3 regions of the Methylophaga sp. UBA2012 genome follow, and region 2 is predicted to be linked to each of the others. Evidence: riboswitches for the same ligand, from Rfam matches in the RefSeq annotation. Region 2 holds a riboswitch; each other region holds the start of a gene.
The links. Region 2 has a riboswitch for cyclic di-GMP ahead of B2248_RS13640 (hypothetical protein). Riboswitches for the same ligand answer to the same signal wherever they lie in the genome.
Positions count from the first base shown of each region.

Region 1: linked by a shared signal. The riboswitch ahead of B2248_RS14210 (hypothetical protein) and the one ahead of B2248_RS13640 (hypothetical protein) in region 2 are both predicted to bind cyclic di-GMP.
Region 3: linked by a shared signal. The riboswitch ahead of B2248_RS03105 (hypothetical protein) and the one ahead of B2248_RS13640 (hypothetical protein) in region 2 are both predicted to bind cyclic di-GMP.

Region 1 is NZ_DDCG01000019.1:221,099-231,244, forward strand. It holds gene B2248_RS14195 (response regulator transcription factor) at 1-145, shown strand, start outside; gene B2248_RS14200 (autotransporter domain-containing protein) at 295-2,760, shown strand; gene B2248_RS14205 (helix-turn-helix domain-containing protein) at 2,913-3,974, shown strand; cyclic di-GMP riboswitch class I at 4,056-4,136, shown strand; gene B2248_RS14210 (hypothetical protein) at 4,153-5,412, shown strand; gene B2248_RS14215 (alpha/beta fold hydrolase) at 5,475-6,314, opposite strand; gene B2248_RS14220 (hypothetical protein) at 6,489-7,967, opposite strand; gene recC (exodeoxyribonuclease V subunit gamma) at 8,259-10,146, shown strand, end outside.
Region 2 is NZ_DDCG01000019.1:97,628-107,773, forward strand. It holds gene B2248_RS13635 (hypothetical protein) at 1-487, shown strand, start outside; cyclic di-GMP riboswitch class I at 676-752, shown strand; gene B2248_RS13640 (hypothetical protein) at 788-1,306, shown strand; gene B2248_RS13645 (polysaccharide biosynthesis/export family protein) at 1,436-1,987, shown strand; gene B2248_RS13650 (hypothetical protein) at 2,012-3,199, shown strand; gene B2248_RS13655 (Wzz/FepE/Etk N-terminal domain-containing protein) at 3,224-4,984, shown strand; gene B2248_RS13660 (CpsD/CapB family tyrosine-protein kinase) at 5,018-5,860, shown strand; gene B2248_RS13665 (ExeA family protein) at 5,864-6,754, shown strand; gene B2248_RS13670 (hypothetical protein) at 6,918-9,293, shown strand; gene B2248_RS13675 (glycosyltransferase family 4 protein) at 9,302-10,146, shown strand, end outside.
Region 3 is NZ_DDCG01000002.1:288,801-298,946, reverse strand. It holds gene ubiB (ubiquinone biosynthesis regulatory protein kinase UbiB) at 1-773, shown strand, start outside; gene djlA (co-chaperone DjlA) at 779-1,612, shown strand; cyclic di-GMP riboswitch class I at 1,668-1,747, shown strand; gene B2248_RS03105 (hypothetical protein) at 1,767-2,483, shown strand; gene B2248_RS03100 (formate--tetrahydrofolate ligase) at 2,585-4,255, opposite strand; gene B2248_RS03095 (UbiX family flavin prenyltransferase) at 4,325-4,933, opposite strand; gene mpl (UDP-N-acetylmuramate:L-alanyl-gamma-D-glutamyl-meso-diaminopimelate ligase) at 4,936-6,279, opposite strand; gene B2248_RS03085 (hypothetical protein) at 6,279-6,815, opposite strand; gene B2248_RS03080 (glutaminyl-peptide cyclotransferase) at 6,911-7,864, opposite strand; gene B2248_RS03075 (ABC transporter substrate-binding protein) at 7,887-8,693, opposite strand; gene B2248_RS03070 (hypothetical protein) at 8,976-9,230, shown strand; gene secF (protein translocase subunit SecF) at 9,259-10,146, opposite strand, start outside.

The sequences.
Region 1 (10,146 bases), 120 kb from region 2:
TCCTAACTATTCACCTGAGAGTCGAAGCCTGGATTTACATATCTCACGGATGCGCCAACGCTTCAGTTCGGATGACTTTCAATTTCCCATCAAAACCATACGTAACGTCGGTTATCAGCTGACCAAACCGATCGCGATTGTCTGATACAAATTGATACAAAAATAAGCTTAAAAAAACCATTTCTATTGATTAGTGTTTATTCGTTTTTAACGTTTTTTTACAAACCACAAAATTCGTTTTAGTAAGAAACGTTTTCGGTAGACCCTTAATTAAAACAGGAATGGAAAAGTAGTATGAACCTAGCATATCGCATCGTTTGGAATGTCAGCAGGCAAGCATGGATGGTAGCCTCTGAGTTCACATCAGCTAAAGGTAAAACAAAAACACAAAAGACCAACATTCAGACCAAAACAGTCGGTCATGCCGTTGTGTTATCAGCTGCACTGCTGACAACAACACCGCTGGCAGTGCAGGCAGCAGGGATAAACAATTGGGTTGGTGCTGATGGAGAATGGTCTACAGCGACGAATTGGGACAGTGGTGTAATACCTACTGACCTTGCCAATATAGATAATGGCAGTACAGTATCTATCAGCGATGGTTCATCACAAAATCTTACTGCTAATTTATATCTTGGTAACTCAGATGGGTCTACTGGTAATCTGACAATTACAAATGGTTCTCTCACAACAAGCTGGACAAACATTGCTGTGGGATCAGGAGCAACCGGCACATTAATAATCGACTCATCAAGTGCAGCATTGACAGCTAATTATCTAAGAGTCGGTTTCACAGGTGAAGGTACGTTAATCGTAAAAAATGGGGGTACATTAGAATCATCAAGCCTACTTCTCGGCTATGATGAGGAGGCAATTGGCAATATGCAGGTAACCGGCACTGGATCTTCTGTTCAGGCAGATGGTGCGACTGCGATAATTGGTTACAGGGGGGAAGGGACTTTAAATCTAGCTGATGGTGCTAATTTCAATATAAATAATGGCACTGGTACACTCATTTTAGGTGATCAGGCGGCTGGATCGGGGGTACTTAATATTGGTGCAGCGTCTGGCGATACTGTTGTAACAGCAGGTACTTTAGGTGCATCATCTGTTGAGCTAGGTGCTGGCAATGGCATTATTAACTTTAACCATAACAACACTAACTATGTATTCTCCCAAGAAATTGTAGATGCTAACGGTAAAGGTTTTATTAACTTTTTATCAGGTTCTACAACTTTAACCGGTGACCTGGAAGGCTTTTCAGGAAATGTGAATGTGGTTGGTGGCACCTTATCGATTGCTGCTAATAAACCGTTAACACTCGGTCAGGCTGGAGCAACGGCAGACTATACGCAAACGCTGAATGGTCTGCTTAGACTGGGACTGATCGATGCGAGTCAATACGGTAAGTTAAATGTGACGGGCACTGCCACTTTTGCCGATGGTTCGAAGCTTGATGTAGATGTTAAAGGTGCGCCATCGCTCGCTAATGGGAGCCTTCTCAGCAAGGTGATTAGCGCAGGCACCTTGGATGCAGGCAGCTTTGAAGTGACGGATAATTCATTACTCTATTCATTCGCTGCAGAAAAAGAAGGGAATACTGTCGGCTTACGTGTAACAAGAGATGGTAATACCAGTGTACTTCAAAGCGTCAACAGTGAAGGCTTTAAATCCGGTCGTAGTGCAGCACGTGTATTAGACGGTTTTGTGAACGGCGGCTCTACAAATACAGATATTGCAAACGTGTCAACAGCATTCGGGCGTCTTTCCAATGACCAGGAAATCACAGAAGCGGTGGCCGAAACTCTACCTTTACTGGTGGGCGGCACCACAAAACTCGCTGCCAATACTTTGCACAGCACCAACCGCGTGATTCAAAGCCGTCAGGCCAATACTCGTGGTTTATCTTCAGGTGATGCATTTTTAACTGATAAAAACATGTGGTTAAAACCGGTGGGTAGCTGGACCCGTCAACAAGAACGTAATGGTGTGAGTGGTTATGATGCCGACTCTTACGGTTTTGTGGTAGGTATGGACGGTGATGTCAGCCAATCAAGCCGATTAGGTCTGGCTTTATCGTATATGAACACCCGCGTTGATGGTAATGGTATGTCATCCGGTAACAAAGCCGATATTGATGCCTATCAGTTGATTGCCTACGGTAGCCATGACTTATCCCAGTTTGAAAATGTGGAACTGAACTGGCAAGCCGATGTGGGTATGAATAAAAATGATAGCAAACGCCAAATCAGTTTTATTGGCCGTACCGCTGAAGCAGTTTACGATAGCTACACTGCCCATGTGGGTGTGGGTATTGGCAAACGTTTTGAGCTGAATGACAGCAGCACAGTAATGCCAAGCCTTCGTGCCGATTATGCGTATATTCGTGATGAAAGTTACACAGAAAAAGGCGCAGGGGCGATTAACCTTGATGTGGACAGCGTTCATTCCGATGAATTTATCTTAATGGTACAAACCGATATCGACCATCAGTTAAATGATAAGACGACTTTACTGGCTAATATCGGCGTGGGCTATGATGTCATCAATGACGATACTAGTCTGACAGCGTCTTATACTGGTGGTGGTACTGCCTTTACTACGGATGGGATTGATCCCTCTCCGTGGTTAGCCAGAGCCGGTGTCGGTGCCACCGTTAATTTAAACGATTACACTGATATCACCGCTCAATACGATGTAGAAGGTCGTGAAGACTTTTTAAACCAAACGGCATCAGTCAAACTGCGTTGGTCTTTCTAGACTGAAGCATTACTGAAATGAAAAGCCCCAACTGGAAACGGTTGGGGCTTTTTTGTTTTGGAGCTGGTGATTGCTTAGTGGTTTGTTAGAGACACGTTATCATCTATGAGGTCTGGCTTCTTGAGCATCCGTTTGCAATGAATGAGAAAAGAATGCTGAATCAGGGTATATTCAGAGTCATTCATTCTAATGGCTTTTATTGTCATGTGCATTCAATCCTTCCTACCGAACATATAAAAGTGATGTCGACGCACCATACTGTCTATCGTGATCAGCCTCTGTTTGATGCCTATGAACAGCAGGTGGCACAAGACTGGTTGCCCATTGAGATAATGCAATTATCTGCAGGACAGTACCGCGGACATTACCGTGAAATGGGCAATGATGATGTCCGAATCGTGCTTGAACAACAAAATCAGATTGTGCATAAACGTGCCATCATTGAGCAGGATTTTTGCACAGTGTCTTTTGCACGATCGGCGAACAATCAGGTGCGAGTGTCTGAGTACGATGGCTTTGAGAATTCATTATTTTTTCTGCCAGCCAATGTTGAAGTTGATATACAGGCAGGAGTTGATGTTGAGACGATCTATTTTCGATTTGAACAGTCGGCACTTCTAGAGTCAGCCAGAGCTATTAATCCACAGCATTGGGAAATGGCTGCTGAGTGCGTCATGCTGTTCAGTGAGGTGAACCGACAACCGTTAGAGGTTTTCACTGATTATCTATGTGAGTTATCAGCGATGGACTCGAATCATCTCTTACGTGAACAACAGAAAAACATGAACTCATCGGTAATGGAATATGTGTTACTAGCACTGGATTCATCCTTACTGCTTGATGGTCAGACCAGTGATGTTTTGTCACGCCGTCGGGCGACGATATCAGTACGACAAGCAATAAACTATATTCATGCCAAGCTGGAAAGTCATACTTGTCCGACGATTCTTGATATCTGTAAAGACTTGTATATCAGCCAGCGTAATCTGCAATATAACTTTAAAAAAGTGGTGGGGGTGACTCCCAATGCTTATTTGTATCGACTGAGATTAAACCGGGTTCGCTCTCAGCTTCTCTGTCCGGTCGATATCAGTGTAACAGTGACACAGGTGGCTAGTGAGTGGCATTTTTGGCATCTTGGCCGATTTTCCAATGACTATTTGCAACTCTTTGGTGAGTTACCTTCAACCACACTTCGCCGTGCCTTTAATTAAATTTACAGTTTGCGAAAATCGGATAGTGCGTAATCAAAACAAACACTAAGCTGTTTCTCGTTGTGTATTGATTCCAATACGCTATTTTTCTGCCAAACTCAGTGTGAACTGAGGACGGAAAGCTACAGGCCTTGAGGATGACAAGGTGGCTGGGTTGCTCTATACGAGAGATTAACGGATGAATACCTTTGTAAAACCTACACTTTTTCTAGTCACTGTATTAATGACTAGTTCAATCCTAAGTGTCGCGTATGCTCAAGACTTAAGCGGCATTAACACGGAAAGACTCTATCTTACTGACGATAATAATACGGTCAATAACGGCGATACGTTCCAGAATGATAATAATGTCACTACCTTAGAATCGAGTAAAATTACCATCGACCATACTGGCACGTTTATCAACAATAAGCATGCGTATATTACCGAGGGTAATACCATGAAAAATTTAGGAGTCCTTGATAATCGTACTGATGGGGTTTTGGCTGTCTGGGGAAGTTTATACAATCAAGGCGAAATGAATAATAATGGTTTTATTTCCATTAAATCGACAGGACTTTTTAATGCCGTCTCCCTGACAAATACCGGTGAGATAGAAAATGATGGGCAGCTCATCATGGCCGGTTCGGTGAATAACCAAGGCAAAATTATAAATAATAGTCAATTCACTAATAATAGTTTTGTGTTTACTAATACTGGTGAGATTACAAATAACGCGGATTTGAACAATAATTACCGTATTATAAACAAAGGCTTGATAACAAACTCCGGTGTTTTTTCGACCTCAAATACGCTGCGAAATTATAATGAAGTTATCAACAATAATGTCATGACGAATAGTGGTGATGTAACTATATATACGAAGGGAAGTGTCACCGGCGAGGGGAGCTACACACAAACCTCTGGTCAAACCATCAACAACGGCGTCATGACTCAAACCAGCGTGAATATTAAAGGCGGCAGCTTATCAGGCACTGGCACGATAAACAGCAACGTTACGGTCAATGGTTCAAGTTATGAGAACTATGCCAGTCTGACTGCGGGTAATTCGATTGGCACGATGATCATCAATGGTAATTACACGCAAGGCGAGTTTGGTTCGATGGTAGTGGAGTTTGATGAAACGCATTCTGATTTACTGGATGTGTCAGGTATCGCTTCGCTGGCCGGAGTGTTGAGCTTTGAGTTTATTGGTGATGATGTCACCGAAGGTACGTTTAACTTTTTAACGTTTGCCAGCATCGTTGGCAGTTTTGATAGTGTCATTCTGCCGAGCATTAGCGGCTTTAATTTTGAACTGGTGTTTGGTGATACCTTTGCTAATCTGGTGGTGAGTCAAGCTGTCAGTGCCGTGCCGGTTCCAGCCGCTTTATTTTTATTTGGGCCAGCATTATTAGGCTTTTTAGGTTTGCGACGTAAAGCGAATTTAGTCGCATAAATAGCTTAAAAACTATCTGCAAGTAACAAAGCCATCATGAAGTGCATGATGGCTTTTTTTATCTATTCGATTTCCAGATCAGAAGCCGAAATTTCCATTAATAATTCTGGCCAGTGCTCAGCCCAGCAGCAGTGATGAGTCATGCCAGTAATCACTCTGACCTCGGGTTGCCTGGAGTCAGGAAAATGCTGTTGATATGACTTGGCAACCGCCTCAGGCATGATCTTGTCTTCACTGCCAACAAAGTGGATTTGTGGAACATCAGTGAGTTTTTGCCATGCATCTGCCGGGTTAAGTGAGTCTGTTAATGCTGAAATATGCTGCATTTCTGTCCAGGCCGTTGTATCGATATTACCGGCCACGGTGACCAGCTGGTCGACATCATCTCGTTCAGCTGCCAATAAAGTAGCAATGGCGCCACCACCTGAGTAACCAATCAATCTTAATGATGAGGCCTGAAACTGATTTTTCAGTTCAGTGACGGCTTGGTTCATGGATTCCACAACCTCAGCTGAAAATCGAGCAGAGGTCCATACCTTTTTGTCACAGGTATCAGAGTTAATATACTGACAAGGACGAGCCAGGTAGACAGCTTGTTTATCTTGTACTGCAAGCTTGAGTACAAGTGGATCGATTGGGGTGGGATCAGAAGATATTTTTCGACGACTTAACCAAGCTAAGCCATCGCCTTCGATATAAATCGTTAAACGTTTTGATGGTTTGCTGTTTTTAGGAACAAAGCTTTGCAATTGGAATGAAGACGTGGTGAGGAGCTGTGATTGCCAACCATGGCTGTTAGCCAAGTGTAATGCGGTATCCGAGCGGTTTTGTGTCGTCGGTATCGAAGAACATGCCTGAAGCAGCAATAAAAAAGTGAAGCAAACAATATGTCGAGAATTCAAAACTGGCCTCTTTCTGACACTGAGATAGTGAGTGAGACACTAACATACCTAATTTAAAGGGTGACTGCTTTAACGAAGGTTTTAATATCCCCAAAATAATTTAGGGCCAGTGTACACACTCCATATCAAGTGTTTACACTGGCTCTAAACTCAGGCCTCTAAATAACACCCAAATTAGGCTGCTTTAGCACCTCTGAGACGTGAACGGCCAGCCCACATACCTACCAAGCCAAAAGCAAACAGAGGTAATGCTGCAGGCAATGGTACGGCACTTGGGTTAGAGAACTGGCTGGCAAGATACTCAGTAGAGAAGATGCCATCACCAAAACCCCATGATGAGAAGTTTTTGAACTTGCCTGATAGTAATTCGCCACTATCCACGCCTAATGACAGGTAGACAAGCGCATCAGAAATTTCAAATGACAAAATATCTGACAATTCGAAATCATTGAAGAAAATGCTGTTGATGCCTTCACCACCATCAAAGATGCCTGAGCTTAGCTGACCAGTAGTAGTGAGTCCTTCGACGATCACCATGTCATCACCGCTACCAAACATCACATCACCGATAATTTCACTGTTACCTGTCAGTGTGAGGCTGCTATTACCTTGATTGGGCGCAAAATGGATAGCTGTGCCTGAACGACCGACCAATGTACCACTGTTGGTGACGGTGACTTCAGAAGTACTTGCGTCATCCGAACCAATCGCATGAACGCCTTCGATATAACCTTCGTTGATGATGGTCAGTGGACCGGCTGTGCGAACATCACCTACATTCGGTTCGAAAAGTGGATCAATATCAATACCATTGCCCCCATTCAAAGGGTCACTTTCTGTACCGGTTGATACAATCACACCGGTAGCATGGTTGTGTACTTTGCCTTCGTCGATATCGATACCATCATCGGTGCCCAAAATCACACCGTAGTTATCTGCGGTACCGCTGGCAAATTGCACGCCGTCCTCATCGTCGGTGGCACCAGTGTTAGTCCAGGTTTTCGTCGCTGCGTTCCATGACAAACCATTCAGGACGATGGTGCCGTGATTTTCCAGGGTGAAGTCTTCGCGCGCTTCAATCACTTCTTCATTACCACGTAATGTCCCGTAGTTAATGACTGTTGTGCCTGCACCACGACTCTGAATAGCACGACCTTTTTCACTCTCGATCTGACCATAGTTGGTGATGTGTGCATTTTTCAGTTCGGTATCATCGTCTAATCTTACGGCTTGATTTTCAGCAAAGATTTTTCCAGTTTCTCGGTTAAGCAAAGTGAAATTATCGGCATCATCTTGAAGGCGTATACCACGATCACCACCAATAATGGTGCCAGAGTTATCGATAGTCAGGTCAGTGCCTTTAGCGCGAATAGCATCATCATCGCCACTTTCAATAAGACCGTAGTTAATGACTGATTGGTTTGAACCGTCCAGCTTTACAGGGCGATCGTTTTCATCGACAAGTTGAGCACCACTTTCAACAGTGATAGACAAATTATCACGGCTGTCATTAATGTTATTACTGTCTGCTGCATTACAAAGCAGTGTAGGGGAGTCAGCTGTGCCTCCGGCGACACAATCTTCTGCCAGCACGGGTGCGTTGTATAAAGCGGTTAATATCGAAGCAATCAGTAGTTTATGTGTATGTTTCACGTTAACTCCAAGTCAGGTAATAGAGATGACGCTCAAGATAATGATGGATTATGACAATGTGATGAATTTTCAAAATAATGTGAGGTATGCCACAAACAAACATGTTAGAAAATGCTAGGTAAACTCGAATAGGCGGGATGACCTGGGGCTTGGCTGTTCAGCTGTTTTCTACAAAGCAGATAAGCCCTGATTTTTGATGGTGTTAGCTTCAACCGCTGTTCTGACATTCAAAGCAGTTTGTTTCAACCGAAACATCCCGTAATATGTGGCTTTTGACGTGAAGGAATCCACATGCTGAAGATGGTTTACAGTAATGACAGCAGACAACTGGCTGCCTGGCTTGCTGAACAGCTTCAGTCCGCGCCGCTCAGTCCGTTTGAGCAGGAAAATATTATTGTGCAGAGTAATGAGCTGGCTCGTTGGCTATCATTATTTTTAGCCAATGAACAAGGCATTTCAGCCAATACGGAGTTTCCTTTTCCCTCTGCCTATATCTGGCGTTTATTTCGACAAATCTGGCCCGATATTCCTCTGCATTCACCTTATGCCAAAGCACCAATTAGCTGGCGTTTATTTGCCCTGTTGCCCGAGTTAGCTGATGAGCCGGAATTTACCGCGATTGCCGCTTATTTAGGTGAACAAACCGATGAATTAAAACGCTTTCAATTAGCCGAACGCCTGGCGGATACCTATGATCAGTACCTGATGTACCGACCAGACTGGATTGCAGAATGGGAGCGGGGAAAAAGCGATAACTGGCAAGGGCTACTCTGGCAAAAAATCACAGTGGATGATCCCGAACCTATGCATCGGGCCAGGTTGTTAAACCAGCTTAATCAGCTTTTACAAACAGCGACAGAAAAGCCAGCAGGTCTGCCAGAACGACTCAGTATTTTTGGCATCTCTTCGTTACCGCCCGTGTATTTGCAGACCTTTGCTTTAATGGCGAAATTTGTCGATATCACGCTGTTTTATTTATCCCCCAGTCAACATTATTGGGGCGATTTAATCGATGCCAAACAGCAACAGCGTCAGCAATTGGAACTCATGCTGGAAGAACCCGAACCAGAACTGAATGCGGATGTCGGTCATCCTTTATTAGCGAGCCTGGGCAAACAAGGGCAGGAGTTCTTTCGTCAGTGTCAGGAACTGCCTCATGAGGCGGAAACCTGTTTTGCAGAGCCACACCCCGACACCATGCTGGGCACGTTGAAAGCCGATATGTTTGAGCTGGAAGTTGGTCAGCAGCAAGCAGTGAGTGCCGACGATAACTCTATCCTGATTCAAGTCTGTCATAGCCCGATGCGAGAAATGGAAATTCTGCAAGATCAGCTGTTGGCGATGTTTGAACAGCAGCCCGATTTATCACCGACGGATATTGTGGTGATGACGCCCGATATTGATGTGTATGCCCCCTGGATTGAAGCGGTATTCGGTGCGGCTGATCCGGCTCATGCGATTCCATTTAGTATTGCTGATAGCAGCGGTCAGCAAGAAAGTATTTTACTCAATGCCTGGTTCAGTATTTTAGCGTTGCCACAGTCACGGTTTGATGTGGAAAGTGTACTGGCTATGCTGGAATGTCCAGCCATTCAACAGCGTTTTCAGTTAGATGAAGCGGCTTTGTTATGGTTACGCGAATGGTGTCAGCAAACTCGGATTCGTTGGGGCCACGATGCCAAAGATAAAATGGCATTGGAGTTACCAGCTAATGATGCCAATACCTGGCGTGCCGGCTTAGACCGTTTATTACTGGGTTATGCTATGCCGCTGACCGAGCAGGGCGAACCCTGGCGATTGTTTGACGGCCAACTTGCTATGGATGGCATTACTGGTGATAAAGCCCGGATTGTGGCGGCAGTATCACAGTTTATTTCTGCACTAGATGACTGGCGACAACAGCTCAGCCGTCCACGAACACCCCATGATTGGCAACAGCATTTAAACCGTTGTCTGGATACCTTCTTTGAGGCAGAACAGCTGGATGACCCTTTGGCCGAACGTGAACTGATTTCCATCCGTAGCCAACTTGAACGGATGATTGAAAGTACCGATTTAGCTGGCTTTGAGGAAATGGTCGGCATTGATGTGATATTAAGCTGGCAGCAATCCCATCTGGAACCCTTAGATAATAGTCATCGTTTTATGGGGCATGGCGTCACCTTCTGCGGCATGGTGC
Region 2 (10,146 bases):
GAAAAAAGCGATGCTATTTATCGTAGCTTTATTGTTTTCAGTAAGCGTTAACGCCGCGACGTTATCTCTGACTGAAGCTGGTTCAACTAACGCAAGTCAAAGTGTTGATTTATCTGGTAGTTCAGTTGTTTTAGCTGGTGGTACTGTCTCTAAGAAAAGTACCTGGAGTTCAGCATTTTCACTCACAACTGATACTGATACACCTGTTGTAATCGCATGGTCATTTAATCCTGCAATTACTGGTGCAACATTAGTTTTTGGTACATTGGGTGACACTGTGTCATATGCAATTACTGAAGACTTCAGCTTCACAGCTATGTTGACTGCAGGTACTAGCTATATCCTGAGCATTATCGATGCTACATCAGGTGTAGTTAAATATGACGTATCTGTATCTGCAGTACCTGTACCTGCTGCTCTATTCTTGTTTGCCCCTGCTTTATTAGGCTTTTTGGGTATGCGTAGAAAAACAGCTGTTGCAGCCTAATTTAAAGCTACACAGAAAATAAAAAAGGGAGCTTTGGCTCCCTTTTTTATATCCTTTAGAGCATTGATCTTAAACTCCAATAGCAAAATTGTACCAAGGTACAATAGACATGGGTGGACAATGCTCCATATGATTCACTCATCTGAAAAAGTCAGATAGGTGATTATCATATCTTATGGATATGGTAATTTAACAAAAGCCAAACTCGTCGTGAGGCGGGGTCGGAAAGCCACAGATCTTTTTTAAAGATGGCTGGGTTGCATTGCTTGTTTTTTCAACTTATGCATAAGGAAGTTTATTATGAAAAAAGCGATGCTATTTTTAGTAGCTCTCATGTTCTCTGTTGGTGTTAATGCTGCAACATTGACTCTTACTGGTATCGGATCAAGTGGCGCAACACAGTCAGTTGATGTCAATAACAACAGTACTGTTCTTGCTGGTGGTACTGTGGGTGAAGTTGGTAACTGGTATTCAGAGTTTGATCTTATCTCTGATACCGACACTGGAATTAAAGTGGAATGGTCATTTAACCCATTCACTGCATTATCCGGTGCGACCATAAAGTTTGGTCAAATTTCTGGCCCTAGTGGTTATTATTTACCTGGTGCACAAACTTTCGCTATTACAGGTGATTTCAGCTTTACAGCATTTTTAACAGCTGGTGTTTACTACGGTATTGATATCATTGATGCTGCATCTAACATTTTGAAATATGACGTATCAGTATCTGCTGTACCAGTACCAGCAGCATTATTCTTGTTTGCTCCTGCCTTATTAGGTTTCTTGGGGCTTAGAAGAAAATCAGCAGTTGCTGCATAAGAATTAAGATTTAAGTTAACAGTAACTTAACTGTCACAAATTGAAAGGGAGCAAAAGCTCCCTTTTTTTTTGAAAAATAGAGTGTTAATATCAATTTTGAATGTTATTTATAGATAAGGATTTTCCCTCATGCTTAAGCGCTTCCTTGTACTTTTGGTTACAATTGTTTCTCTATTTTCTTCATCTGTATTTGCTGCAGAACGCTATTTATTAAACTCAGGTGACGTTTTAGACATTTCAGTATGGAATGAAGAGTCTTTGCAAAAACAAGTAACGGTCCTGCCTGATGGCGTTATTACCTTTCCTTTAGCTGGAGAAGTTGTAGCTAAAGACAAAACGGTGGCGGAGGTTGAAGAAGAATTAACTAAAAAACTCAGCGAATACCTGGCAGATCCGGTTGTTACGGTCTCTGTCACAAATGTTGAAGGTAATAGAGTTCATATTTTAGGGAAAGTACTCAACCCTGGCTCATTTGTAATGAATCAACCGTTAGATGCCATGCAAGCGCTAAGTTTAGCCGGTGGCTTATCGCCTTATGCAGAAGAAAACAACATTATCGTGCTTCGCAGAGATGGGGCTAAGCAACAAGTCTTACCCGTCAAGTATGCAGAGATAAAAAAAGGCAAAGCATTAAATACCAACATTACATTGGAAAGTGGCGACGTTATTATCGTACCTTAAGCAAAATAGCCGAGACACATGTCCATGAGAAAATATATTCCGCTATTATTGCCTTGCCTGCTGATAAATACAGCATCAGCAGCAGAATGGGTATTTAATGCAAAGGCTGACCCAAAGTTTAAATATGATGATAACGAGCTACTTCGTGAAGATAAGTTAGACGATTTCAGTTTAAATATTGATCCTACTTTAACTTTAACGCGATCATTAGAAAACTCAACATCAGAAGTGCGTTTAGGATATAGAATTAGCAGATACAAAGAGCTAAAAGAATTAGATAAAGAGAATCCTTTTTTTGGTTTTAATACGTCTTACGCAACTGAAAGAAGTACTTATGGTCTGACGTTAGATTATGCCGAACGTGAGTCACGTGATATTGCTGAAGAAGATACGGCTGATTTTAGTAATACATCAACCACAGTTACCAAAAGTATATCGCCATCATATAGCTACAGATTGACAGAGTTAGATACGATTAGCACCAGTGCTTCTTATCAAAAACGAAACCAATCAGGTTCATCTACTAGAGCAGATTCAATTTTAGGTACCAGTTCGAATCTCACTGATAATGAAACTCTTAGTTTAAACTTAGCATTGCAACATCAGTATACAGAACGACTTAATGCTGGGGTGTCATTAAGTTATGTTAATTATCAAGCAGAATCTGACAGGCTCGATAATGAATACGATTCCTACTCGCTAGGACTGACAAGTGAATACCAATTGTCTGAACTTTGGTCTGTCAATGGTCTAGTTGGTGCTCGATATTTGGATAGCGAAAATAATCCTATAAGTGGTTTAAAAACTTCTGACCAGAGTACTGGCTTGAACTATTCTATAAGTACAACACGAGAGGACGAGCTGAATAGTTATACTGTCTCAGCAAGTCGCTCTTTACTACCTTCGAGTTCAGGTGATGTAAATCAACAAGATTCATATACTTTTAGTTATCGAAGGAAGTTCACTGAGAAATTAACAGGTAGTTTATCTACCAGTTATAAACTTTATACCAGCGCAGATGATCTTAATGACAGAGAAGTTAAGTATATATTTTTCTCTCCCAGTTTAAATTGGAAATTAGCAGAAGATTGGGGAATAAACTTTTCATATAAATATCGGAATGTTGATGAAAAAGATGGAAAAAATGTCGACAGTAACGCGTTTTTTATAAATTTTGACTACAATTGGGACGGAATTCGTTTTTCTCGCTAAATCTACAGCAAAGAGCAATAATAAATGGAAGAAGAAGTAAAAGGCTTAGGGGATTATCTTAATCTTCTCTGGCGCAGGAAGGTTTGGGTTATTATTCCTGCTATGTTGTTAGCCATAGCGACATTTATAGTGGTATTTTCACTCCCGGCCACCTATAAATCTCAGGGAACTATCCTGATTGAATCACAAGAAATTCCAAATGATTTAGTTCGTTCAACCGTCACAAGTTATGCTGACCAGCGTATCGAAGTCATCAAACAACGATTGATGACGACTTCCAGAGTAATGGATATGGTCAAAAAATATAATCTTTACGTGGCTGAACGTCAAAAAACGGCAGCTACTTCTTCTATCGTTGAGTTGTTTAAGTCCAATGTCAGTGTGGATTTAGTCCAGGCGAATGTTACCGACCCTGTAAGTGGTCGTGCTAAAAGAGCCAGTATCGCTTTTACCGTGTCGTTCATGGATAAATCGCCTCAAAAAGCACAACAGGTCGCAAATGAACTGGTTACTGAGTTTTTGAATGAAAACGTCAAAGCTCGAACTGATCGTGCCGCAGAAACGAAAGACTTCCTGAAAGAAGAAGGAGATAAGTTTCAGGCAAAGGTGCGTGAACTGGAAAAACAAATTGCAGAATTTAAAGACCGCTATAGTGGCAGTTTACCAGAGTTATTACAGTACAATCTTTCAATGATCCAAAGATTAGGAGATGAACAAACTTCCAATCAAAACGAAATATTACTATTAAAAGATCAAATAACGACACTGAGTTTGCAACTTTCAAGTGTCCCAATGTATTTGCCTTTAGGTGTCACAGCAAGCACTTCGAATGAACCAAGTAGTTCTGAAGTAAGATTAGAACAATTAAGAATTGAATATAGCACCTTATTATCAAAGTATGAGCCTACTCATCCTGATGTAGTAAGAGTAAAGCGACAAATTGATGCGTTAGAAAAAGAATTAGGTGTGACGGGCAATGATGCTCAAGTGATTCAGGCTGAATTAGAACAGGCTAAAACGGAGTTGAATACCCTTAGTGAAAAATATGCTGATAGTCATCCTGATATAAAAGCACAAAAAAATAAAATTGCCAGTCTTGAGGATCGCCTTAAAAAAGCAGATAGTCAGCCGACTGAAACGAAACCATCTAATGATCGTTTGAACCCATCCTATGTCCAGCTTAAATCAAAAATTGATTCCACTGAGAATGAGGTGTCGAGACTACGTACCAGGCAAGAAGAAATTAAAACTAAACTGGCTGAATTTGAGCGTCGTGTTTCAGAAACATATCAGGTACAACGTGCTTATGATGAGCTGACACGTGATCATGAGAACACGGTCGCAAAATATCGTGAGTTACGCTCTAAGCAATTACAGGCTGAGCTGGCTCAAAACCTTGAGTCTGAAAATAAAGGTGAAAGCTTTACCTTGATCGAGCCTCCTGCGGTTCCATCAAAGGCAGAAAAGCCCAACAGACCCAAATTACTAATACTAGGATTAGGCGCATCAGTGGGGGCAGGGCTGGGTCTAGCCTTTTTGATTGAGATGTTTTTTGGTGGTGTCAGAGGCTATACACAGGTGGCCCGCATAGTAGGTAAATCGCCACTTGTTGTAATTCCTATGATTACAACAACTAGAGAGCTCGCTCGTAGAAAAACATTAAGAAACCGCTGGATTATAGTGGCTATTATCCTTGGGATAATTTCAATTATTGCAATACATTTTTATGTCATTAATCTCGAAGTGCTCTGGTATCGGTTGATGCGTAAAGTCAGCTTGCTGTAATCGTGACGTTATACTTCTGAGTAGGAAATAAGAATGGATAGAATTCAAAAAGCCTTAGATAAAGCCAAGCAGAAGCATGCGGGGATCGAGGTCGAACCAGACAACACAGTTATTCAAACCGAGACACAGGAAGAGACATCTTTTCCCGAAGACCCGCTAGCGCCACCTCTACAGAATATTGAATATACGCAAACAAAAGTCGTTAAAACGCCTCAAAGTGTTTTAGAAAATAATAGAGTCATAGCGGGACATTACAATAACCCACAATCCGCAGTCTTCAGGATGCTGCGTACTCAGGTTCTTCAGAAAATGCGTCAGAATGATTGGCAGACGATTGCGATAACTTCACCCACTGCTGGAGAGGGGAAATCGCTAGTTTCAGCCAACCTTGCTGTTGCGATTGCCATGGAGTTAAACCAGACAGTCTTGCTGGTAGATATGGATTTAAGAAATCCATCCATTGCCAGCTATTTTGGCTTAAATGTGGAAGCGGGTTTAAAAGAATATCTAGAAGAAGATTTGTATCTTCACCATGTTTTAGTAAACCCGGGCGTGGAAAGGCTTGTTATCTTACCGGGAAAAGGAAGAGCTGAAGACTCTGCTGAGCTATTATCCAGTCCGAAAATGGCCTCGTTAGTGAAAGATATTAAGTCGCAATACAATTCACGTTTGATTATTTTTGATGTACCCCCTCTATTACAAACGGATGATGTATTAATGTCCTCAAACTATTTTGACTGTACATTGTTAGTACTGGAAGACGGTAAAAACAATGAAGAGAACATTAAAAAGTCACTGCAGCTTTTAGAGGGCACGCACCTTGTCGGTACTGTTCTTAATAAGGCAGAAACACATCCAACCCATCAGAATTATTGATTCATGTATACAGAACATTTTGGTCTGAACTTCAAGCCATTTAACCTGGTACCCGATCCTAAGTTTTTATATCTTAGCCCTGTACATAAAAAAGCCCTGACCATGTTGGAATATGGCTTGATGAGTCAGGCTGGCTTTACTGTGGTCACCGGTGAAATTGGTGCAGGGAAAACAACCTTAGTTCGCTCCTTGTTAAACAAATTGGATGACGAATATCTCATTGGGCTGATCAATAATACCAGTGAGTCTTTCGGACAATTAATGGAATGGGTGCTTGATGCTTTGGAGATCCCTTCATCTGCTACTGATAATGCCGGGCGTTATCGTGACTATGTCGACTTTGTTATTGAACAACACGCTAAAGGTAAAAAGATCGTTCTGATCGTTGATGAAGCACAAAACTTATCGGTTAAAGCGTTAGAAGAACTAAGACTACTTTCAAATGTTAATATCGATGCTGATATTTTTATGCAACTGGTATTAACGGGCCAGCCTGAGCTCAGTGATAAATTAAACTTACCTGAACTTGAACAGTTCGCACAGAGAATAGGTGTTGAGTATCATTTGAGAGCTTTAAGTTATCCTGAAACACAAAAATATATTGAACATCGGATGGAAGTTGCAGGCGCTGACCACAAGATTTTTACCAATGAAGCCTGTGCTGCTATTTTTTGTTATAGCGAAGGTGTTCCAAGACGTATTAATAACTTATGTGATTTCGCTTTGGTCTATGCATTTGCTGACGACTCTAAAGAGGTGAACGTCAATACGGTGATTGACATGATCAAAGACAAACGATCATCTACGATTATTAAAATGAAAGAAAGCCAAAACCCTGATGTTAAGCGCGTTAGAAGCTGGCTTCTGGAGTTATACAACATTCATTTAGTTTAATTTCTAACTAAGTAAATAAGACATTCATCTGCCTAAGTAAATAAGACATTCATCGGCATAATTAATGTTTTATAAATGAGAAGCCCGTCATATATGAAGCTAGTATTAAGTTATATATAGAGTTAAAGTGGCAAATGATTCACACTATAAAGAGGTACATGTTATGTCAATGAAATATAAACTATTCTTAGTAATCGGCATGTTCCTAACAATGACTCATGTCTTTGCTGATTGTATTGTTACAAATAATAATTTCAGTAAATCATCAAAGATCATTTTTGTTAATCCCAATAACGGAAGTGACCAGCTTGCTAAGACTTATTCGCTCGATAATGTTCGAAATCCTTATGAAGCTGACGGCGTAGCGGCCTTCCAAAGTATAGAAAAAGCGAAGTCTTTAGCTAACTCAAGTAAGGGTGACCTTATATTAATCAAAGCAGGTCGACAATGGACAAATTACGAGGCGTGGGAAGAGAATAAGCTATCTGACTTTAACAAAGAAGTCATGAAAGCGAGTGGGATGTCAGAAAGACAATGTCGAGGTGATTCTTTAACTTGGGTTCCTTCATCTGTAAACGATAACCAGCTTGTCCAAACACCTGGAACAACTGATTTTGTCACTAATAATAATGATGATGTGACTCTAGCCAGAACTGAAGAAACGGCTCCGATAAGATTACCTGGTATTTCATCAACAAATACAACATCAAGAGACTCTTCCGCATCTTCAGCCAGATCTTCAAGTAGTGGTTCAACTAGTTCTAGAGGGAGCACAAGTGGTGGAAGAAGTTCTAGTACTTCGAACGAGACTGCACAAACATCAAATCAAAGCCTGTTAACTGATGTAACTACTAACACCAGTTCCAGAAGTAAAACCAGTAATACAAGGTTAGTGGTCGCTGACAACCTCACTAATAATTCTGAGGGTCAGCAATCGACGTCTGATGATTCAGCTACAGGTAACATTGTCGATACCGTAAATGATATTGGGCAGAATCTTGGTTTAGTTGACTGTGAAGCAAATGCTCCATGGAGATCAGCCATACAAACATATCCACAGGATAGCAATGGTTGGTCAGTTATAACGCCTGATACAGAGACTAGGATTGTTTATGTCAGTTCCACAGAAGGTAATGATAGTACTGCAAAAACCTATCTCAGCGCAGAATTAGATGATCCGTTTAATCCCAAAAATATTCAGCCATACAAAACATTTGAAGAAGCCTACAAACAAATACGTAATGATAAACCTGATTGGATTTTATTGAAAAAAGGAGATGTCTTTAAGCTTCAAAACACTATCTGGTTAAGATCTGGTAAGTCACAATCAGCACATCTAGTTTTCGGTGCTTATGGGGATACTCACTTAAAAAGACCTGTAATTGACTCGTTCACTTTTGATGCAATGCGAGGTATCAAGAATAGAAGTTTCATTACCATCTTCGGACTTGATTTCTATGCTAGCGGACGTGATCCTAAATCTAATCGGTTTGTCGGTTGGGGGGGGGCTCTGGATTCATCTGTTGCAATCTCTACAACAGCTGGTGCTCTGGTGCAAGGAATTCACATTGAAAATAATCGCTTTAATTACTTCGGTTCTAATATCGGATTTGGTGCAATGTCCACGGGAGTATTTCAGAATGTTGTGATTAGAAGAAACGAAATTATTAATTCATTTAGCACTACAAAGCATGCTCAAGGTCTGTTTTTGAGTCAAGTGAACTTTGGTTTAATTGAAGAGAATATCTTTGATCACAATGGTTGGTATCAGCAGAGGCCCTCTAGTGTCGCTCTAAACACAAAAGACTATGGTTATGCGACTTTCTTTAATCACAATGTATATATTCATAACAGCACTAATTTAATAATACAGAAAAACTTATCTTCACGATCATCCAGTATTGGTATGAAGTTTGCTTCAAATTCTGATGCTGCTAAAAGTATTGATACAGTAAACTCGTACAACATATTACTGGACAAAAATGTAATTACAGAGGGAGAAGTTGGTTTTTCTATCGGTGGAAATAGAGATTTTAATAACGGTTACCGCTGGGATAACATTCAGTTAATTAATAATGTTCTGACTAACATAGGCAGGACCGAGCCAACAAACAGAGGACTTGCATTCAACATAGAAGTTAATGATTGGCAATCAGGTACAGTGTGTGGAAATGTTGTATCTGATACTGCTGCAAGTCTCAGCAATGTATATGGCTTGCAAGTGAAAGGACACATACGCGATATAGATGTCAGAAATAACAGTTTTATAAACCTTGGAATTGCTCAAGACAAATCGGTGCTCGATTCTGCAGAAAATATTTCAGGAGACAACAACACTTACATAGCAAAACTTGATAATACAAACTTCCTTGACATCTATGTTGCAACTAAGGGCTTTGGAAGCTATCAGCAATATATTCAATCAGTTTTAGAAAAACTTCAGAATAATCCGGAAAGCTATTTTGATGTTGATGAAATTATCAACTACTACAAGAATAGTGCATTAAGTGTTAAAGAACCTCTTGTTTCAAAGGAATAACTAAAAAAATGAAAGTCTTGATCTTGGCAGAGCAATGTAATCCAGATTGGCCATCATTACCGGGCTTTTCTTTTGCTCTTGCTAATGACATTGCAAAACTAACATCTGTCGTCTTAGTTACTCATATTAGGAATAAAGAAAATATTGAATCACTAACTAACAAAGCATTTGAAGAGATTGTTTATATTGATACTGAAGTTCTAGCAAAACCACTACATAAACTGAGCAAACTACTGATAAAAATTGGGGTTGGTGGATTGATGACGAATATGGCATTGAAATACCCCCCATATATTCTATTCGAAAAAAAAACTTACGAAAAATTAAAACCTAGGATAGAAAGTGGAGAATTTGATGTAATACACAGGATATCACCTGTCTCTCCGACATTACCAAGCTATATTCCTACAAGAATAAATACACCATTTATTTTGGGGCCACTCAATGGTGCTCTTCCATGGCCAAAGCAGTACACTGAAGAAATAAAAAAAGAGCGTGAAATTATCTCTCATGTTAGAAACATCTATAAATATTTTCCTTATTACAAAAAGAGCTTTCAGTCATCCCGGGTTATACTCTCAGCATTCAGGCATGCGGATACTGATATCCCGAAGGAAGAGCGTTATAAAATCAAAAGGTACAATGAATTAGGTGTAGATACATCCTTGTATGTACCTAATAAGCATGATGTATCTAATAATCATGAAAAAACGACATTCTTATTTGTTGGCAGACTAGTTCCATACAAAGGGGCTCATGTGCTGATCAACGCCTTCATTCGCAGTCAATTATTGCGAAGCAATAGTGAACTGATAATAGTTGGAGATGGCCCTGAGAGAGAATATCTAGCGGG
Region 3 (10,146 bases), on a different contig from region 2:
ATCCAAAAAACCCGAAATATGTGGCTGTCGATTTCGGCATTATGGGAACCTTGTCACCAGATGATCAGCGTTATCTCGCAGAAAACTTTCTTGCCTTTTTTAATCATGATTATCGTCGTGTGGCAGAGTTACATGTGCAATCTGGTTGGGTGCCAGCTGACACACGCTTGGATGAGTTTGAAGCCGCTATACGCAGTGTTTGTGAGCCTATTTTCGCAAGGCCACTAAAAGAAATTTCTTTCGGGCAGTTGTTATTAAGACTGTTTCAAACAGCGCGTCGTTTCAATATGGAAGTCCAGCCACAACTGGTTTTACTACAAAAAACCCTACTCAATATTGAAGGATTGGGCCGTGACCTCTATCCCGATCTGGATCTCTGGAAAACAGCCAAACCGATTTTAGAAACATGGATGAAAGAAAAAATGGGCTGGCAAGCCGCTTTAAGAACATTACAACAAGAAGCGCCACATTGGGCTGAAACCTTACCTGAAATGCCACGTCTATTATATGACTTGAGCAAACGTGCTCAGGAAGGTCAATTCAACGTAAATTTAGCATCAGCCGATATTCAGCAATTACGTAAAGAAATCAAGCAAGCCAGCTACCGTAGTGCCGCTGTTACAGCCGGCGCTGCTTTCCTGGTTGGTGCCGCAGTGATTACCGGGCTTGATGGTTATGCGACGACGATGTTTGCCGGCCTCCCAATTCTCAGCTGGGTGTTTGGTTTATGGGGGCTTGGCCTCATTTATTTTAGTATTTCAAAGAAAAGTTAATCGTTATGTTTAAGTGGATAGGCCTGATTTTAGGCTTCTTATTATTAAGTACCATGAGTGTTGGTTTACTGATTCTGGGTATTTTTGGTGCCCTGATAGGGCTTATATTTGGTGGTTTTGCTGATCGTGTACGGGCTTATGGACTTGGTGGCGCGAATCCTTTTACCAACCAAACTCGTCAAGCCGTCTTCCTGGAAACAGTCTTTGTATTGATGGGGAAATTAGCAAAAGCTGATGGCCGTATCAGTCAAATTGAAATCGACCATGTTGAAGCCTTTATCAAAAAAATGGGCATGTCTGGTGAGCACAGACAAGAAGCTATTCGTCAGTTCCAACGTGGCGCTGAACCCGACTTTGATATCAACGAAACAGTGACGAAATTTAAACAGCACTGTGGCAACACCTTTAATTTAAAACAAGTCTTACTGGTCTACCTGACGGTGATGGCTTTGGCCGATGGTAAGCTCGACCCACAAGAAAGACAGATTCTGGAGCAGGTTTCATCACAACTGGGTTATAGCCGAGCAGAGTTTAATCGAATCCTCGATATGGTGTTAAGTCAGGCTAATTTTTCAAGCGGCTATCAACAACAATATTCGTCAGGTCAGCAACGCTCTTCTATGAATGACCTTGCGGAAGCTTATAAAGCACTTGGTGTCACAGAGCACAGTTCTAATCAAGAAATTAAACGTGCATACCGCAAATTAATGAGCCAATACCATCCTGATAAATTAATGGGTCAAGGTGTACCTGAAGATATGATTGCTGTTGCTACTGAACAGGCTAAAGAAATTCAATTGGCTTATGATTTAATCAAAAAACATCGAGAGCAAAATTAGCCACCTTCATTTCAATTTTTGTTATTTCTTTGATATTATTTTTTACCCGAAATGCTTCAATCAAAGCCAAACTCGGTGTGAACCAAGGACGGAAAGTTACAGACCTTAAGATATTAAGGTGGCTGTGCTGCAATAATAACTAAGGAAGAAACACATGAAAAAAACGGCTTTTATGGGCTTGGCTTTATTTGCGGGTTTAACTAATATTGCCTTAGCGGCACCAACGAGCTTATCCACTACAGGTACCTGGCAAACAGCCAGCGGAGACTTAAGTTCACTTATTGGTCAGTCGGCACCTGCCACCTGGTCTTTCGACACAGACTTAACAACGGAGTTTGGACCATTTGGTGCTAACCTTACACCAATTCCAGGAAGCTCTGGTACGAGGCAACTTAGCAGCTCACCTAACTACATCCTCTCAGGGACAGCTGCGCCTACTGTATTTGATGGAAAGCAATTTAGCATCAGTATCTTAGATAATACTATTGCAAACGAAGATAAATTTCACTCAGATCTCGTAACGTCAATGGTCAATAAAGGTCTCAACCCTAACATGACAGGTGATGCACTTTTATTTAAAGCTAGAGTTATGACTCCGCCTCAGAAAGATTCCGTAGAATTCTTTACGATATATGGCCTAATGGTATTTGATGAAGACTTTTTCTCAACCCCAGTTTCAATATTACCTTCTGTAGACGTCCTGCTAGATAATGCATTATTTTCTTATGCATTACTGAAACATGAAATTAACTATGAAGAAACAGGCTATGCTAGTTATATTCAAACACCATCAGCCGTGCCTGTCCCAGCAAGTATATTGATGTTTGCTCCAGCATTGTTAGGCTTTCTTGGTTTGCGTCGTAAGGTGTAAAGGCATAAAAGCTTAAAATATTTAAATAAGAAAAAACTAAAAAGCCGTAGTGAGAAATTATTACGGCTTTTTTTGATCGCTTTAATAACTTAGCTTTGCTATTAAAATAATCCTACTATTGAACCATTATCATCAATATCAATCCGCTCTGCTGCAGGATGTTTTGGTAATCCTGGCATAGTCATTACATCACCACAAAGCACGACAAGAAAACCTGCACCGTTTGACAGACGAACATCACGAATGGTTAGCGTATGGTTCTCAGCCGTGCCACGTAAGCTCGGGTCACTGCTAAAAGAATACGGCGTTTTTGCCATACAAACCGGAATATCCCCGTGCTGCTCATTCAGCATGGCGATCTTATCCATCACTTTTTTATCAGCTACGACCTGACCTGTACCATATAAACGTTTAGCGACTTCGTTGATTTTGTCCCAAAGCGGCAAGCTATCCGGGTATAACAACTGACAAGGTTCGGCATCAGCATCCAGCATTTCAACCACACGCTGTGCTAATGTTTCAGCACCAGCACCACCTTCGGCCCAATGGCGAGCAAGAATAGCCTCTGCGCCCATCTCTTTCACTGCTGTTTTAATCAATTCAATCTCAGCATCGCTATCATTGACAAAATGATTGATGGCGACAACACAACGCAAGCCGAACTCGTTTTGCAGATTGCTTAGGTGACGTTTTAAATTAGCCAGTCCCGTATTCAGTGCATTAAGATTTTCAGCAGTTAGCTCTTTCAGCTCCAGACCACCGTGATATTTCAGGGCTTTTACTGTGGCGACAACCACTGCCATATCCGGTTTAATTCCCGCTTTACGGCACTTAATATTGATGAATTTTTCTGCACCTAAATCAGCACCAAAGCCGGCTTCAGTGACAACATAATCACCCAGTTTTAGTGCCATCTTGGTTGAGATGACAGAATTACAGCCATGCGCGATATTGGCAAAAGGCCCGCCGTGTACAAAAGCCGGGTTATTTTCTAAAGTCTGAACCAGGTTCGGCTTAATCGCTTCTTTCAATAAAGCCGCCATCGCACCATGCGCCATAATGTCACGGGCATAACGAGGCGTCCCATCTACCGAATAAGCGATTAAAATTTCGCCAAGACGTTGCTTCAATTCCTGTAAAGAATTGGACAAACAAAAAATGGCCATCACTTCTGAGGCCACCACAATATCAAAACGCTCTTCACGTAAATAACCGTTAGCAGGGCCACCCATACCAACGACGATGTCCCGCAGCGCACGATCATTCATGTCCATCACTCGTTGCCAGACAATACGTCTAGCATCTAACTGCAGTGCATTGCCATGATGAATATGGTTATCAATCATCGCTGATAATAGATTATGTGCTGAGGCAATCGCATGTAAATCGCCGGTAAAGTGAAGATTAATATCTTCCATCGGCACGACCTGTGCATAACCGCCACCGGCGGCCCCACCTTTCATACCAAAACACGGCCCCATTGATGGTTCGCGCACACAGACAATCGATTTTTTGCCAATTCGGTTAAGCGCATCACTCAAGCCAATGGTTGTAGTGGTTTTGCCCTCACCTGCCGGCGTTGGACTGATGGCCGTGACTAAAATCAACTTACCATCCGCTTTCGCTGCCATATCATCCATTACTTCCAAAGAGACTTTGGCTTTGAAACGTCCATACGGGTCAATATGATGTGAGGCAAGACCAAGCTTTTCCTCAGCGAGACTAGTGACTTCCTGCATTGAAGCTTGTTGGGCAATTTCAATATCTGACATGGTTTTCCTGAGCGGGGTTGAATTTGAGTCCTATTATACGTGAGTTACGAGGGAATCCCGAATAGCACATCAGTCCCCCCAACGAGGCATCAGATTATGTTCTATTTTCGCCTGGTCCAGTATTCTGGCGACAACAAAGTCGACCAGTTCATTTAGGGATGTAGGATTAAAATAGAAGCCAGGATTTGGGGGGAAAATACACACGCCAAGCTTAGCAAGTTTCAGCATATTTTCCAGATGAATCACTGAAAATGGCGCCTCCCTCGGCACTACGATCAATTTGCGATCTTCTTTGAGCATGACGTCGGCAGCGCGGTTTATCAAATTATCACTCTGGCCGCAGGCGATAGCCGATAGAGTGCCCATGGTACATGGACACACAATCATGCTTGGCACGCGATGAGAGCCGCTTGCCAATGGCGATGACCATTGCTGTTCACCATACACCCGTAACTGTTCAGGGTGGCAGTTAAACTCTTGAACTAATTTCGTTTGAACATCACTGGCCCGAGCGGGTAATTTCCAATCAAGCTCATCAGCAAGCACGATTCTGCCTGCAGTGGAAATCATTAAATGCACAGTGAGGCCTTGTTGTAACAGCACCTCCAGTAAACGCTTTGCATAAGGTGCACCTGAAGCGCCTGTAATGGCTAATGCGATCTGCTGCTGATCTAACATAATTAGGCAATCGCCTCTAAAATCCGTTGGTGAATACCGCCAAAGCCACCATTACTCATCACTAAAATTTCATCACCAGACTGTGCTTCATTGCTGATTGTTTTAACGATAGCGTCGACAGAATCAAATACACTGACATGATCGCCCAATGTTTCTGTGACTTGTTTTAGTGACCATTTCAAATCAGCATCCTGAAGCAATAACACTCTGTCTGCCTGAATTAAAGACTGAGCCAATGTCTCCTGATGCACACCCATTTTCATGGTGTTAGAGCGAGGCTCAAGTACCGCAATCAGCCGACGGTTCCCTACTTTAGCTCTTAACCCGGCGATAGTGGTGGCAATAGCGGTCGGATGATGAGCAAAATCATCGTACACCCGAATATTATTAATTTCGCCTTTCAATTCCAGCCGTCGTTTAACACCGGCAAACACTGATAAGGCCTCACAAGCATGTTCAATGGTGACACCAACATGATGAGCTGCCGCTATTGCCGCAAGGGCATTACTCACATTATGCTGACCGAGCATATCCCATACAACGCGGCCAGTGGCTTCACCATGGCGTACTTCAAACTCGCTACCATCATTCTTCAATAATGTCGCTTGCCAATCCCCCTCAGCGCCCAGTGTTTGACGTGGTGTCCAACAGCCCATATTGAAGACATGCTCAATTGCTTTCTCTTGTGGCGAAAGAATCAAACCTTGCTCAGGCACAGTTCGAACTAAATGATGAAACTGCTTTTGAATAGCGGCCAAATCATCAAAAATATCAGCGTGGTCAAATTCAAGATTATTAATAATCAACGTTCTGGGCATGTAATGGACAAATTTAGAACGCTTATCAAAAAATGCCGTATCGTACTCATCTGCCTCAATTACAAAAAAAGGCGTTTTACCGAGTCTAGCTGTTTCGCCAAAATTATCAGGCACCCCGCCGATAAGGAAACCAGGTGCCATATCGGCATGCTCGAGAATCCAAGCTAATAAACTACTGGTGGTTGTTTTTCCATGTGTACCAGAAACAGCCAACACCCATTTCCCTTGCAGCACATGTTCATTCAGCCACTGTGGACCAGAAACATAGGGAAGACCTTTATTTAACACATACTCTACGGCCGGATTACCTCGTGACATGGCATTGCCCATCACCACTAAGTCAGGGGCAGGCTCTAAATGTTCAGGTTTGTATCCTTCCCTGACATCAATGCCTGCGGCAGCAAGCTGATCACTCATCGGTGGATACACATTGGCATCTGAACCACTCACTGTCATGCCAAGCTCTCTGGCTAAAATGGCCAGTCCGCCCATAAACGTGCCACAAATCCCCAGTATATGAATATGCATTACGCAACTCCTGAAATAGTGAGTCCAACCACAATCAACGAAGCAATGGTATAAACCGTCGTTATAACCGCTGCTAAACCGGGTCGGATATCAAGTGCATACCTGAAGATATGTGCAACAACAAATAAACTCCAGAAAATAACAATAAGTACCAGTAATAAGATAATACTGGTTAGCTGACTATGAGGCTCTACCTGTCGAAATAATACAAAGACTGGCCAGCTAATCATGCCAATTAATGCACCAGTCCCTGCCATAGCTGTTAAGGTTTGCTCGAAGCGAGAAGGCAATCCGCGGATAAATAATAAGCCTTTAGTAACGATAACCAGCATGGCAGTATCAGCCAGTGCTGCCACCAAGCTAATCGTCCAGCTATGATCAATATGGCTAACCAGTACGCCGACGATAAAATACGTGACAACACTAAAGTTCAGTAATATTGAAGATGCCGGAATATCGGCCGGACTTGCCTGAAATAAACAAACCTGGAAAAACCGCAGAATCACTTTAATCATCACGGCATAATAACGTGTCACTTAAACGGAACAAAGTATTTAATGATTTTTTTCGAAGAGATATAAAAAAACCCGGCAAAATAGCCGGGTTTTTTTGTCGACATATTAATAAAATATTAATCGTCAACAACGACACCCCATGGGAATTTGCCCACTTCGATCGTTTTAATTGTTTTATTTGTAGCTGTGTCCACGACAGAAACGGTACTACTAACACCATCAGCTGTGTATAAACGTGAGCCATCACGCGTCATACCCAAGCCCCATACACGTTTACCAACAGGTACATTTGCTTTCATTTCCAGTGTTTTAGCATCTAAAACAGCGACGGAGTTACCACGCCCCGTTGTTACATAGATGGTTTTATCATCTGGGCTAACAGCAATATCCATAGGCTTGGAGTTAGGTAAGTCGATAGAAGCCTGTTTGATAATTGATAATGATTTTGTATCAATAATCGTCACTTCATTACCTACTTCACTGGTTGAGTAAGCCAACGAGCCGTCACTGTTAAATGCCAGACCACGAGGACGGGCAGCAACTAAAATATTTTTTACCACTTTATGTTTAGCCGTATCAATCACATGAACCATATTAGTGGATTCACTAGTAACAAGTGCCAAGCTACCATCAGGTGAAACGGCAACACCTTCGGGTTCCAAACCAACAGGAATGACTTCAATGATTTTGCCTGTTTTCGGATCAATGACACTGGCTTGAGCATCATCCTCGTTAGATATATAAATATTGCCATTCGGTGCGACATCAAATGTTTCAGGATCGTCTCCCGCTTCCAGCTTTTTCACCACTTTCAGCGTATCTAAATCAACAACGGCTATCGCACCTTCTTCACTAATAGCAACGTAGAGTTGTTTTTGATCCGGTGATAAACCAATCCCTCTTGGCCGCTCCCCAATATTAATGGTGTTTATCACTTCATTGGTTTTTGTATCAATGACGCTGACCGTATTGTCTTTTTCATTAGTGACAAAAACACGGTGTGATGGCTCAGCCCAAACGGTTGTACTGGCCATAATCAATGTGGCTAATAAAATATTTTTTAATTTCATCATGTTTCCTTCTTCTCTCTAATTATTTTTTACAGGTAACCATTCCAAGACTATCTAAACCACCTTTTACACCTCTCAATGGAGCTTCGGCGACAATGTTATCGTCCTTGTCAATCAGTAAAACAATCTGACGTAATTGCCCTGTTTCTCTGAATGTCGCGGTATCCCCTTTCTGCCCATCAAATGACAAGTCATTCTTGAGGTAGTTCAACATTCCTGCAGCATCAATTTTTTGCGTTCTGGCAACAGTATCTGACAACATCTTCACCGCTGCCCAACCAGCCCAAGCATCATCATCCATTTGTGTTTTGTGATTTCTGGTGAATCGTTTATTCAATTGTGAAGCAGCAAACTTAACAAAATCATGATGCCATGCATGAGCCGTCACCAATGTATCAGGATTCTTTGCCTGCCATTGAGCGAGTGCATCAGCTTTCATTTGTTTGCTCAAAGGGATATTCAATAAATTCGATAAACATGCCTGACGTAATCCATCAGCATCAGAGCTCAGGTTAAACACCGGTACATGGGCTAATTTTTTCATTTTGGCAACGTCGAGAATATGTTTAGCATCTGTTCCAACCAGTACCGCCGTTATTTCAGATTCTGGCAGAGCAGCAAGTTCTTGTTCGGTGACATTTTTGACTTGATAGTTTTGTCCTAAAAACTGTCCCTGTAGATTAGCCTCCGTGAGTCCTTGCTGAACCCCAGCCCAAACCTGCCCATCTGTTGGACCAATATAATGAAGAGTGACATTAATTGGGTTGGCAAAGATAATTTGTGGCCAGATAAATAAAACCATAAGGCCCAGCTTTTTTAACTTACTCATAATCTCTCCATTTTTATTTTGCTTCTTATTTTCCACCATACAGAATCAGGAAGCTGATTAAATCAGCAAATTCCTCAATCTTGTAGAGCACTTCTCATTTAGAAAGTTCAACCATCCACACTATTGTGTCAGTAAAACAGGCCGTTACACCTTAGGAGTTTTTCCTGTTTTGTTGATGGCAGCCATTATTGGTTTAAATCAACCATTCTATGAGCAAAGCTTTATATTCAAGAAATCAAAATGAAGGTCGATAGCTTGATTATCACAACAGGTTAGTTTTTTATGAATAAGCAATATCGCCTTCAGGTTCAACAAACACAGGAAAGTCTTGAAGAGTTTGTCACCTTCATGAGTTTCCGTTGTGACTGTAGTGGTGTACGAATATTGTCTATCGAAACAAAAGAGCAAGCCGCCATACGAGATGAAGCAGAACAGTCAGGAAAAGTGGTGCCCATTCAATCACGGCGCCGTTCTAAACCATCCACTGTAACGATTAGCAAAGAATTACGTTTTAACGACCAAAATACTCACTCATAAAAAAAGCCCGATTTCTCGGGCTTTTTTGTTAGACCTGACTACCGTCTTCGCCAATTTCCTGATCGCTGTCTTTCACTGGCGGAAGTAAATCCTCTTTACTCACCCCCATAAACAGTACAGCAGAACTCGCCACATAGATTGAGGAGTAGGTACCAATCATGATGCCCAGCAATAATGCCTCAGCAAATGAATGAATCACCTCACCACCCAGGATAAATAAAGCAAACACCACTAATAACGTTGTGAATGATGTCATTAAGGTTCTGCTCAACGTCTCGTTCAGAGAGGTATCAATCACTTCTTCTGATGTCGCTTTTCGGATTTTAAGGAACCCTTCACGCACCCGGTCAAAAACAACAATCGTATCATTCAATGAATAACCAATAATGGCCAGAACGGCAGCCAACACCGTTAAATCAAATTCGACATGTGTAATTGAGAAGAAACCTAAGGTGATAATGACGTCATGCACCAAGGCAGCGACTGACGCAATCGCAAAGCGATATTCAAAACGGAATGCCACATAAATCAGAATACCAATTAAGGCATATAAAACCGCTAAGCCTCCCTGTTCTGTCAGATCATCTCCGACTTGAGGCCCAACGAACTCGACACGACGAACATCGATCGGACTACCAGAATCAACTTGTAATAAGGAAACGACATTATTACTCATCTCCGCCATGTTCTCGGTTTCAACGATAGGTAAACGAACGAGAACATCATGGATTGAACCAAAATTCTGCACGACTGCTTCCGGATAACCACCATTTTGGAGACTTGAACGAATCTTATCCAAGTTAGCTGGCTCCTGATAACCCAGCTCGATCATGGTGCCGCCAGTAAAATCAATACCAAAGGTCAAACCTTGTGTCACCAATGAGCCTATAGACACGATAAGTAATATGCTTGAAAA